2 regions of the Mesorhizobium sp. M0862 genome follow, and region 2 is predicted to be linked to the other one. Evidence: predicted binding sites of a transcription regulator. Region 2 holds the regulator's gene; the other holds the start of a gene.

Region 1 (6,062 bases), on a different contig from region 2:
GCCTTGCGGCCGGTCAGTTCGAACATTTTCGTCTCCTGATCTTAAGAGAACACCCTTCCCACGGGAGGGGTTGAATCGCCAGTGGATTATGCAAGCGCGGCCAGCGCCGCCTCGACATCGGCCGGCGTGCCGACGGCCGATGTGGCGATGTCGCGGCTGATCCGCCGCGCCAGGCCGGAAAGCACCTTGCCGGCGCCGATCTCAAAGAGCGTGGCGACGCCATTGGCGCCGAACCACTCCACCGTTTCGCGCCAGCGCACGCGGCCGGTGATCTGCTCGACCAGGCGGCGCGCGATCTCGTCGGGGTCGCTGGTCGGGACTACAGTGACGTTGGAGACGACGGGCACCACCGGTGCATTCTTGGTCACGCCGGCCAGCGCCTCGCGCATGACATCGGCCGCCGGCGCCATCAGCGCCGAATGGAAGGGTGCGGAGACCTGCAGCATCAGCGCCCGCTTGGCGCCCTTTTCGGTGCACAGTTTCGCGGCGAGTTCCACCGCCGCCCTGGCGCCGGAGATCACCAGCTGGCCGCCGCCATTGTCGTTGGCGATCTGGCAGACCTTGCCGGATCCCGTTGCGGCCTCGGTGCAAGCGGCTTCGACGTCGGGCTGTTCCAGTCCGATGATCGCCGCCATGGCGCCCTCGCCGGCCGGCACCGCCGCCTGCATGGCGTTGCCGCGGATGCGCAGCAGCCGGGCGGCATCGGCGACCGAAACGAAACCGGCCGCGGCAAGGGCGGAATATTCGCCGAGCGAATGACCGGCAACGTAGGCAACCTTGTCCTTCAGCGAAAAGCCGCGCGCTTCCAGCGAGCGGATTCCCGCCAGCGAGACCGCCATCAGCGCCGGCTGGGCATTGGCAGTCAGGGTCAGCGCCTCTTCCGGGCCTTCCCAGATCAGTTTCGACAGCTTTTCGCCCAGCGCATCATCGACTTCCTCGAACACCCTGCGTGCCTCGGGGAAGGCGTCGGCGAGGTCCTTGCCCATGCCGACAGCCTGGCTGCCCTGTCCCGGAAAGGTGAATGCGACGGCCATTTGGGCGCTCTCCAGCGGCTGATTTTTCCTGCCTGTGACGCAAGGCGGACCGCCAAGTCAAGCCCGAAGGCGGCATTTCGGCTCTCGCTTGAACCGGAGCTGACCTCGAGTCCCTGTTCCCAAAGGCTTTTTGCCGATCACACCTGATGAAAACCGCTCACGAATCGTTTGCTGGCTCTTCTTATTTTCGCCACAGGCGCTAGCTTTTGCATGACAGTTCTATGACAGAACGGTGGCGCGAGTGGAAATGCGCGTTGCTTGGGCCGGGGGAAGAGACGTGGCTAGGATCAGGAAGGGCGCGACCGTACCCGCGCCACAGTTCTTGGAAGACGATCCGTCCACCGGCTACCTGCCGGGGCGCAGATGGCCGGTCATCCGCTACGGTCTGGTCACGCTGCTTGCCTCCGCCATCCTGGTGTTCGCCATCGAATGGATCGTGCGCGGCGACTTCTTCGGCACGGTCGACTTCTTCCTGCAGCCATTCAAGCCGGGCTGGACCACCATCATTGTCTTTGCATTGGTGCTGATGGGACTGGACGCCGTGCTTGGCCGCAGTCACCAGAGCCTGATGATCGTGGCGCCGCTGACGCTGGCGCTGGCCTTTGTCGGGCATCAGAAGTCGCATTATCTCGGCGATCCGCTCTACCCAACCGATTTTCTTTATTCGCGCCAGATCATGGCACTGATGCCGCTCCTGGTGCGCGAACGGCCCTGGACGGCGCTCGCCATGGCGGTCGGCATCGTCGCCGGCCTGTCGCTGCTGATCTATGGCTGGCGGTTGTGGCGCCGCAAGGTTCCGATCCTCAGCCGCAAAGGGCGGCTGGCGCGGCTGACGCTGGCAGTGCCGCTGCTCGCCTTCTTCGTCTCAATCATGGACTACGCCACCTTCTCGTGGACCCGCGACCGGCTGCAGATCATCCCGATCATGTGGGACCAGAAGGAGAACTACGCCTCCAACGGGTTTGCGCTGGCCTTCGCGCTCAACGTGCCGATGGCGCATGTCTCGGCGCCGGCGGGCTATTCCGACAAGGCGATCGACGCGATCGACAGGCCTGCTGTGGCGGCCTCGGTACCGGATGAGAAACCCGACATCATCGTGGTGATGAGCGAATCTTTCTGGGATCCGACCAAGCTGCCCGGCGTCACAATCACGCCTGACCCGATCCCCAATGTGAGGGCGCTGCGTTCCGGCTATATGTTTTCGCCGGAATTCGGCGGCATGACCGCCAACATCGAATTCGAGGCGCTGACCGGCTTTTCCAATGCCTTCCTGCCGGCGGGCTCGATCCCCTACCAGCAATATGTGCGCACGCCGACGCCGTCGCTGGCGACCTTCCTGAAAAGCGAGGGCTACCGGGCGCGCGCCATCCATCCGGGCACCAACTGGTTCTGGAACAGGGGCGCCGTCTATGCCGATTTCGGCTTCAACGATTTCCGCTCGGAAGAGACGCTGCCGCCACTGGAAAAGCGCGGGCCGCTGGCTTCCGATGCCTCGATGACCGACGAGATCATCGCAGAGGCCGACGCCAGCGAGCGGCCGGTGTTCTTCTTCGCCGTCAGCCTGCAGAACCACGGTCCCTACGAGCCGTACCGCTATTACAATCCGACCCACAAGGTCGCGGCGCCGATCAGCACATGGGCGCGGGAATCGCTGCTCAGCTATGCCGAAGGCTCCGCCGATGCCGATCGCGGCCTCGAGCGGCTGATCGAATGGGCGAAGAAGCGCGACCGGCCGACGGTCATCGCCTTCTTCGGCGACCATCTGCCGCCGCTCGGCCCCGTCTATGTCGAAACCGGTTACCTGAAGGACAATGTCGCGCCGCGCAAGGAACCGACGCCGGCGGCGGCACTGGAGCATCATCAGACGCCGCTGGTCATCTGGTCTAACCGCACCGGTCCGGCGCAGGATATGGGCGCCGTGAGCCCGGCCTTCCTGCCCTACCACATCCTGACAACGGCCGGGATCACGCACCCCTACTACACCGGCTTCCTGGGCGCGCTGCGCGAACGCTATCGCGTCGTCGACCGCAATCTGCTTTTGACACCGTCAGGTGAGGCCACGCCGGACTGGGCGCGGCAGAAGGACGTTGATCCGGCGATCAACGATTACCGCTTGCTGCAATACGACATGATGTTCGGCAAGCGTAAGGCGGCTCCGGACTTCTTCCCCGAAACGATCAACGGTGGTACCCCGCATACGAGTTGATGCCTGGTCTTTATCCAACCCTGCGACGCCAGGACGCTGTCCGGAGCATGCGTTACCCTTGCCTTCCAGCCAAATTGCTATATAGACGCCCGCAATCTGCCGGTCCTTGCTGGGGGCTGAACGGAGGGCCGGAGGTTTTACCCAAAACCTTCGTGTGAAGCCAGAAGCGCTTCCGCCTCCCGTGTCTCCGCTCTCGACCGTCTCGAAATGCTCCTTTCTTCCCCGCCCCTTCGGGATCAGCGGGTCAGAGAAGTTGCAGAGGCTTTTGCCGCGAGGATCCGGGAGAGAAACGAAGAAAGGCACTGAACCACTATGGCTCTATACGAACATGTGTTCCTTGCCCGGCAGGACCTCTCGCAGCAGCAGGTCGATGCGCTTGTCGAACAGTACAAGGGCGTCATCTCCGCAAATGGCGGGTCCGTCGGCCGGGTCGAGAACTGGGGACTGAAGTCCCTCACCTACCGGGTCAACAAGAACCGGAAGGCTTACTACACGCTTATGGACCTCAACTGCCCGCCGGCAGCGCTCAACGAGATGGAGCGCCAGATGGGCCTGTCCGAGGACGTGCTGCGTTTCCTGACCGTCAAGGTCGAGGCGCATGAGGAAGGCCCGTCGGCCATGATGCAGAAGCGCGAAGAGCGCTCGGAACGCGGCGGCTTCGGCGACCGCGACCGTGGTGATCGTGGTCCGCGCTCGTTCGGCGACCGTGATCGCGGCGACCGTGGCGATCGTCCGCCGCGCTCATTTGGCGACGCCGGTGGCGATCGTGGTCCGCGCCGTCCGCGCGAAGGCGTTGAAGGAGGTGCAGAATAATGGTCGACATCAATCAGATCCCGACCCGGCGCCCGTTCCATCGCCGCCGCAAGACCTGCCCGTTCTCCGGCGCCAACGCGCCCAAGATCGACTACAAGGACGTGCGTCTTCTGCAGCGCTACATTTCCGAGCGCGGCAAGATCGTGCCGTCGCGCATCACCGCCGTCAGCCAGAAGAAGCAGCGCGAACTCGCCAAGGCGATCAAGCGCGCCCGCTTCCTCGGCCTGCTGCCCTACGTGGTTCGCTAAGACTTTCGAGCGGGCGGTTCGCCGCCTGCTTCCTTCTCCCACGGCGACGGGCGCCGCAGGGGTAATTTGATGATGCATGTCGTTGTCCCAAAACCGGGACCACTTTTGGCGACATGCATTGAAATCCCGAGTTGAGCTGAAAAGCCTCTAACTGCCGCGACAGGCAGGACAGCGACACCGGCGCCAAGGCGCTCAGAGCTTCCTGACCTGTTCCATTCAATTCGGCGCCGATCCCGCGGTCGGTGCCAGACGAAGGAACAAGACCATGCAAGTGATTCTTCTCGAACGCGTTTCCCGCCTCGGCCAGATGGGTGATACCGTCAAGGTCAAGGACGGCTTTGCCCGCAACTTCCTCTTGCCGCAGGGCAAGGCGCTGCGCGCCAACGAAGCCAACAAGAAGAAGTTCGAAGGGCAGCGCGCGCAGCTCGAAGCCCGCAACCTCGAGCGCAAGTCGGAAGCCAGCCAGGTTGCCGAAAAGCTCGACGGCAAGAGCTTCATCGCCGTACGTTCGGCCGGCGAGACAGGCCAGCTCTACGGTTCGGTGTCGACCCGCGACATCGCCGACCTGCTGACCGCCGAAGGGTTCTCGGTCAACCGCAACCAGATCCAGCTCAACCAGCCGATCAAGACTATCGGCGTCACCAATGTGGCGATTGCGCTGCATCCGGAAGTCGAGGTCACCATCAGCCTCAACATCGCCCGCACGGCCGACGAAGCCGAGCGCCAGGCCAAGGGCGAGACGCTGACCACCGCCGAAGCCATCTATGGCGATGACATCAACGACAACGCACGGCCGGAGAACTTCTTCGACCCGAACACCGAGTTCGAAGGCGGCGAAGAAGACAACGCCTGATCCCGCACGGGGCCTGATCGGGAAGCGAGGGGAGCAGCGCTCCAATCACTTCCTCGTCATCCAGCCTTTCTGGACCAATGCCCGGGCCTCTCGCCCGGGCATTTTTGTGCCAAATGGAACTTTTCGAACCCCTATATATTGTTGCAGAATTGGTCCGCCAGTCTGACCGTGAGGGGACATTTGGTGATGAATATTCTGTTGAAGCGCGTTCTCGACCGCCTGGTGCGTACGGGCAATCTGAAAGTCACCGGGCCGAAGGGCTCGACAGTGGTTTTCGGCGACGGCAGCGGCGAGCCGGTGCATATGCACATCAAGACCGCGCATGCCGAGCGCGCCATTACCTTCGATCCGATGCTGGCCGTGCCGGAAGCCTATATGGACGGCGAACTCGACATCATCGAGGGCGGCGTACTGGGTATGATGCGCATCGCCTTCCAGAACATGGGCAGCGGCGGTATCGACGCCACCTGGTCGAAGGCCATCGAGGGTCTGCGCCACGCCTTTCGCCGCCTGCAGCAGATCAACACCGCATCACGGGCGCGCCGCAACGTGCAGCGCCACTATGATTTGTCGGGTGACCTCTACCGGCTCTTCCTAGACGACGACATGCAGTATTCCTGCGCCTATTTCGAACAGCCGGACATGACGCTCGACGAGGCGCAGATGGCCAAGAAACGCCATATCGCCGCCAAGCTCAGGCTAAAGGCCGGCCAGACCGTGCTCGATATCGGCTCCGGCTGGGGTGGGCTCGGCCTCTATCTCGCCAAGGCTTTCGATGTCGACGTGCAAGGCGTGACGCTGTCGACCGAGCAGCACGGCGTCGCCACCGACCGGGCGCATGCGCAAGGCTTGCAGGACCGCGTGCATTTCGACCTCAAGGACTACCGCGAACTCAACGAACGCTTCGA
Region 2 (6,062 bases):
TGTTCAAGTGGTCGAGATCAGTTGCAAGCCGCGACGCTGCCGGCGGCGACGCCTGTGCAGACTTCGTCCTTCTTGATCCAGCCGGCGTCGATGACGACGTTGAGGTTGTCCTTGGTGATCGCGACGGGGGTCAGGAACAGCGACTTGACGGTGTTGCCGCCAGGCGTGGTGAAGTCCTTGGCGCCGGCAATGTCGCCCGTCTTCTTGCCATCGGCAAGCTGCGAGGCGATCTCGGCGGCGTTCTTGCCGAGTTCGCGCGCGTCTTTCCACACCGACACCGTCTGCGTGCCGAGCGCGATGCGGTTCAGGGCGGCATGGTCGCCGTCCTGGCCCGAGACCGGAACCGTTCCGGCAAGGCCCTGCGCCGTCAGCGCGGCGACAACGCCGCCGGCGGTGCCGTCATTGGCCGCAACCACGGCATCGACCTTGTTGTCATTGGCGGTCAGGAACTGTTCCATGTTCTTCTGGGCGTTGGCCGGCAGCCAGCCATCGGTATAGGCCTCGCCGACATTCTTGATCTTGCCCGAGTCGATGGCTTCCTTGAGCACTTCCATCGAGCCCGAGAACAGGAAATCGGCATTCGGATCCGAGCCCGAGCCCTTGATGAAGACATAGTTGCCTTCGGGCTTCGCCTTGAACACTTCGCGGGCCTGCATGCGGCCGACTTCCTTGTTGTCGAAGGTCAGGTAGAAGACGTCCTTGTTCTCGATCAGGCGATCATAGCCGACGACCGGAATGCCTTCGTCCAGCGCCTTCTGCACCGCCGGGCCGATGGCCGAGGCGTCCTGCGCCAGGATGATCAGCGAGTTGGCGCCCTGCGAGATCAGGCTTTCGACGTCGGTCAGCTGCTTGCCGGGATTGGACTGCGCGTCGGCCGAAATGTACTTGTCGCCGGCGGCTTCGATCGCCGTTTTCATCGCCGCCTCGTCGGTCTTCCAGCGCTCTTCCTGGAAGTTCGACCACGACACGCCGATGACCTTGTCCTTCGCCTGCGCGACCGACATCAGCGCCAGCGACATGGCGACACCCGCCAGCATGGCGGCTGCAAATCTGTTCATTATAACCCTCCCTGCGCCGCCCACGGCGCGACAAAACCGGCCCGAAGGCCTGCACAAAGAGGCTCAATTTTTTCGAGCCTCGAAAAAATACTGGTTCAATGATAAGGCACTGTCAACATCGATTATGATGGATTCTGATGGCGTTGCCGAATTTTTTCGAGCTCCGCAATAAACAATGACAGGGCTGCCGGCGTCTGCCAATATTTGGCTGGTGCCGTCGAACGCCTTCACTATCATGAGGCGCGAGGAGGCCGGGAGGAAAACAAATGTCGGTTGGGATCCGCCACGACGATCTGCGCCGTCGCAACCGTGCGATGGTGATTTCGGCCGTGCGCCGGGCCGGCCAGCCGTCGCGGACCGAGATTGCGGCGACCACCGGCCTCAGCCATTCGACGATATCGGCAATCTCGTCTGATCTGATTCAAGAAGGCATCCTGATTGAAGGCAAGCCTGGCGAGACCGGCTCGCTGAAACGCGGCCGGCCGCAGGTCGGCCTTGGCCTCAACCCGGAAGCGGCGGCGGTCATGACCGTGGTGCTGTCGCTGAACTTCCTCTCCGTCACCGTCATCGACTATGCCGGCCAGGTGGTCGCGGAAGAACAGCGCCGGCTCGACACGCTGACCATGCCGCGCGACGAGCTGATCGGCGAATGCGTAGCAATCGTCGGGCGGCGTCTCGCGGACCCGGACCTCGATGTCCAGAGCATCGCCCGCATTGCCATGGGCATCCAGGGCATCACCGATTCGCAGGCGCGGGCCATGCTGTGGTCGCCAATCACGCCACTGACCGACATTGCCTTCGCCGACATGTTGGAAGCGGAATTCGGCATTCCTGCCACCATGGAGAACGACTGCAATATGATGGCGGTGGCCCTGCAATGGCGCCAGCCCGAGCGCTACCGCGACAATTTCATCGCGATCCTCTTGTCGCACGGCATCGGCATGGGGCTGGTGCTGAAAGGCGAACTGTTCACCGGCACCCATTCCTCCGGCGGCGAGTTCGGCCACATGATCCACCGTCCGGGCGGCGCGCTCTGCCGCTGCGGGCGGCGCGGCTGCGTCGAGGCCTATGCCGGAAACTACGCCATCTGGCGCAGCGCCAAAATGATGAGCGAAGATGCCGAGCCGGTCGATATCGGCGACGCTGATATGCGCGCACTCGCCGCGCGCGCCCGCGAAACCGATGGCCCGGAGCGCGAAGCCTATCGCAAGGCCGGTGAGGCGCTCGGCTTCGGCCTCGGCAGCCTGTTTGCGCTGATCGACCCGGCGCCTGTCGCCATGGTTGGCGTCAGCGCCGCCGCCTTCGACCTGATCGAGCCGGCATTGCGCGAAGCGATCGCCCAGACCGCCGGCGGCCAGCACTCGAAATCGATCTCCTTCGACACCGAGCCCAACGAGCTGCCGCTGATCCGCGAAGGCTGTGCCATGCGCGCGCTCGGCTTCGTCGATCAGGAGATTTTCGCGCCGGGCATTCAGGCCAAATCCGGCAAGCATGTCGCCTGAATGGCCGGCAACGGCGCGACGCGCAGCATCCTAGTCTTCCCTGATCGCGTAGCCGGCGCCGCGAATGGTACGGATGACATCCGGCATGCGGCCGTTGTTGACCGCTTTGCGTAAGCGCCCGACATGGACATCGACGGTTCGCTCGTCGATGTAGATCGTCTCGCCCCAGACATTGTCGAGCAGCTGGCTGCGCGAGAACACGCGGCCGGGATGGCGCATCATGAATTCGAGCAGCCGGAACTCGGTCGGTCCGAGCCTGATCTCGCTCTTCTTGCGGTAGACACGGTGCGACTCGCGGTCGAGCACGATGTCGCCGACCTTGAGCACGCTGGACAGCACTTCCGGCTTGGCCCGGCGCAGCAGCGCCTTCACGCGCGCCATGAACTCCGGCGTCGAGAATGGCTTGACCAGATAGTCGTCGGCACCGGTGGACAGGCCGCGCACGCGATCGCTTTCCTCACCGCGCGCGGTCAGCATGATGATCGGCAGCCGCTCGGTTTCGGGCCGCACTCTAAGCCGCCGGCAGAGCTCGATGCCGGAAACAGCGGGCACCATCCAGTCGAGCACCAGGAGATCGGGCACGTTTTCCTGCAGGCGGATCTCGGCCTCGTCGCCGCGTGTCACCACCTCGACGTGATAGCCTTCGGATTCGAGGTTGTAGCGGAGGAGCACGCCTAGCGGCTCCTCGTCCTCCACGACCATGATGCGTGGCGCGATCATAGGCAGTTCACCCTCATCAGGCCGGCGTGGCCATCGCCGTCTCGTCCTGCTTCGGACGATTGGCGGGCAATTGCTGGCCGGTCAGCACATAATACGCATTTTCGGCGATGTTGGTGACATGATCGCCGATGCGCTCAAGATTCTTGGCGCAGAACAAGAGATGCGTGCAGGCGGTGATGTTGCGAGGGTCTTCCATCATGTAGGTCAAGAGCTCACGAAACACGGACGTGTATTTGACGTCGATGCGCTCGTCGTCATTCCTGAGTTTTGCAAGAGCTGCCGCATCGGTGGCGGCATATTCCTCGACGACGCCTTGCACCTGGATCAGCACCAGCTGCGCCATGGCATCGATGGAGTGCGAGAGGTCGCGCGGCGTGACGCTCAAGCCCACGGTGCCGACGCGTTTGGCGATGTTCTTGGCGAGATCGCCGATGCGCTCGAGGTCGCCGGCCATGCGGATCGAGCCGACCACGGCGCGCAGATCGTTGGCCATCGGCTGGCGCTTGGCGATCAGCGTGATGGCGCGGTCGTCCAGTTCGCGCTGGCGCGCATCCATGATGGCGTCGTCGGAAACGACACGCTGTGCCAGCGCATTGTCCGAATTGAGCAGCGCCCTGGTCGAGCCGCTGACCATCGAGCCTGCCAGATCGCCCATGTCGCGGATCAGCTTGCTGATCTGCCCGAGCTCTTCATCGAAGGAGGCGACGGTATGTTCACCCATGATCTTGGTCCTCGTGCCTGAAAATCCACCCGCCGGACGGCTCAGCCGAAGCGGCCGGTAATGTAGTCCTGGGTGCGCTTGTCGTCGGGGTTGGTGAACATCTTGTCGGTGGCGCCCTCCTCGACGAGATAGCCGAGATGGAACATCGCCGTGCGCTGCGACACGCGCGCCGCCTGCTGCATCGAGTGGGTGACGATGACGATCGTGTAGTTCTGGCGCAGTTCGTCGATCAGCTCCTCGACACGGGCGGTGGCGATCGGATCGAGCGCCGAGCAGGGCTCGTCCATCAGGATCACCTCCGGCGACACGGCGATGGCGCGCGCGATGCACAGGCGCTGCTGCTGGCCGCCGGACAGGCCGGTGCCGGGCTCCTGCAGGCGGTCCTTGACCTCGTTCCAGATCGCCGCCTTCTTCAGGCTCTGCTCGACGATCTGGTCCATGTCGGACTTGCGCTTGGCCAGCCCATGGATGCGCGGGCCGTAGGCGACGTTCTCGTAGATCGACTTCGGGAACGGGTTGGGTTTCTGGAACACCATGCCGACGCGGGCGCGCAGTTCGACGACATCGATGTTCTTGTCGTAGATGTCGTCTTCATCGAGCGTGATCTTGCCGGTCACCCGCGCCGAATCGATGGTGTCGTTCATGCGGTTGAGGCAGCGCAGGAAGGTCGACTTGCCGCAGCCGGACGGGCCGATCAGCGCCGTCACCTGGTTCTGGCGGACGTCGAGATTGACGTCGAACAACGCCTGCTTCTCGCCGTAGAAGACGCCGACCTTGTCGCCGCGCATCTTGATGACTTCGTTCGACTTGGCGTTCATTTTGTCGCCCACTGCATTCTCAAGGGACTGTTCGGTCATGATGTTCATACCAAATTGCCTTTTTTCTACCAGCGCCGCTCGAACCGGCGCCGGAGCACGATCGCGGTGATGTTCATGGCCATGAGGAAGACGAGCAGGATGATGATGGCGCCGGACATGCGCTCGACAAAAGCGCGCTCAGCCTCGTTTGCCCACATATAGATCTGAACCGGCAGCGCGGTCGCCGGATCGAAAGGCGTCGTCGGATAATCGGCGACGAAAGCGACCATGCCGATCAAGAGCAGCGGTGCTGTCTCGCCGAGCGCACGCGCCAGGCCGATGATGGTGCCGGTAAGGATGCCTGGGGCGGCAAGCGGCAGGATGTGATGGAACACCATCTGCATCTTGGAGGCGCCGAGGCCGAGCGCCGCCGAGCGGATCGACGGCGGCACCGCGGCGAGGGCGGCGCGCGTGGCGATGATGATGGTCGGCAGCGTCATCAAGGTCAGCACCAGGCCGCCGACGAAGGAAGCCGAGCGCGGCATGCCGAGGAAGTTGATGAACACGGCAAGGCCAAGCAGACCGAAGACGATCGACGGCACCGCCGCGAGATTGTTGATGTTGACTTCGATCAGGTCCGTAAAGCGGTTCTTCTTGGCGAACTCCTCGAGATAGATCGAGGCGGCGACGCCGATCGGCAGCGCCAGCAAAAGCACGATCACCATCATGTAGAACGAACCGATGATGGCCACGCCCATGCCCGACGTCTCGGGCCGGCTGGAGGCGCCATAGCTGAACAGGCCGGTGTTGAAATGCTCGGCCATCGCGCCTTCGGCTTTGAGCTTGTTCATCCAGTCGATCTGCTGGTCGGACACCTTGCGGCGCGCTTCATCGACGCCGAGGTCGATCTGGCCCTTGGAGGCCGAGTCGAGATTGGCGGCGGCCAGGATGTCGACGTCACGCGTCGTGCCGATCACCGACGGATCGGCGGAGACGATGTCGCGCAGCTGGACGCGGGCGCCTTCCGACAGGAAGCCCTTGAGCTTCAGCATCATCGGCTTGTTGGCCGGATCGATGCCGAGCTTGGCCACCAGCGCGTTTTCGGCGAGCTTGGGATAGTTCGCCTTGATCAGCACGGTAGGGTCGGTCGCGCGCTTGCCGGAGGGATCGATCACCTTCTCGTCGAAGGTGACCGGCAGCGTCACCGTCGTCTGCCAGAAGGCGGTGTAGCCTTTCGAGACGATGGTGATCAACATGATGGCCA

Evidence for each region. The regulator PhoB, encoded in region 2, activates phosphate uptake and scavenging genes when phosphate is short. The targets are predictions, from matches to a motif close to TGTCATNNANCTGTCAT.
Region 1: NKI15_RS09870 (LTA synthase family protein) is a predicted target of PhoB. The motif match lies at 1,245-1,261, and genes of this name have one in related genera.

The regions. Positions count from the first base shown of each region.
Region 1 covers NZ_JAMYOJ010000005.1:173,346-179,407, forward strand. The annotation lists gene fabG (3-oxoacyl-[acyl-carrier-protein] reductase) at 1-26, opposite strand, end outside; gene fabD (ACP S-malonyltransferase) at 87-1,034, opposite strand; gene NKI15_RS09870 (LTA synthase family protein) at 1,282-3,240, shown strand; gene rpsF (30S ribosomal protein S6) at 3,553-4,053, shown strand; gene rpsR (30S ribosomal protein S18) at 4,053-4,301, shown strand; gene rplI (50S ribosomal protein L9) at 4,567-5,154, shown strand; gene NKI15_RS09890 (cyclopropane fatty acid synthase) at 5,341-6,062, shown strand, end outside.
Region 2 covers NZ_JAMYOJ010000007.1:186,937-192,998, forward strand. The annotation lists gene xylF (D-xylose ABC transporter substrate-binding protein) at 18-1,058, opposite strand; gene NKI15_RS13425 (ROK family protein) at 1,325-2,560, shown strand; gene phoB (phosphate regulon transcriptional regulator PhoB) at 2,591-3,280, opposite strand; gene phoU (phosphate signaling complex protein PhoU) at 3,297-4,001, opposite strand; gene pstB (phosphate ABC transporter ATP-binding protein PstB) at 4,043-4,867, opposite strand; gene pstA (phosphate ABC transporter permease PstA) at 4,885-6,062, opposite strand, start outside.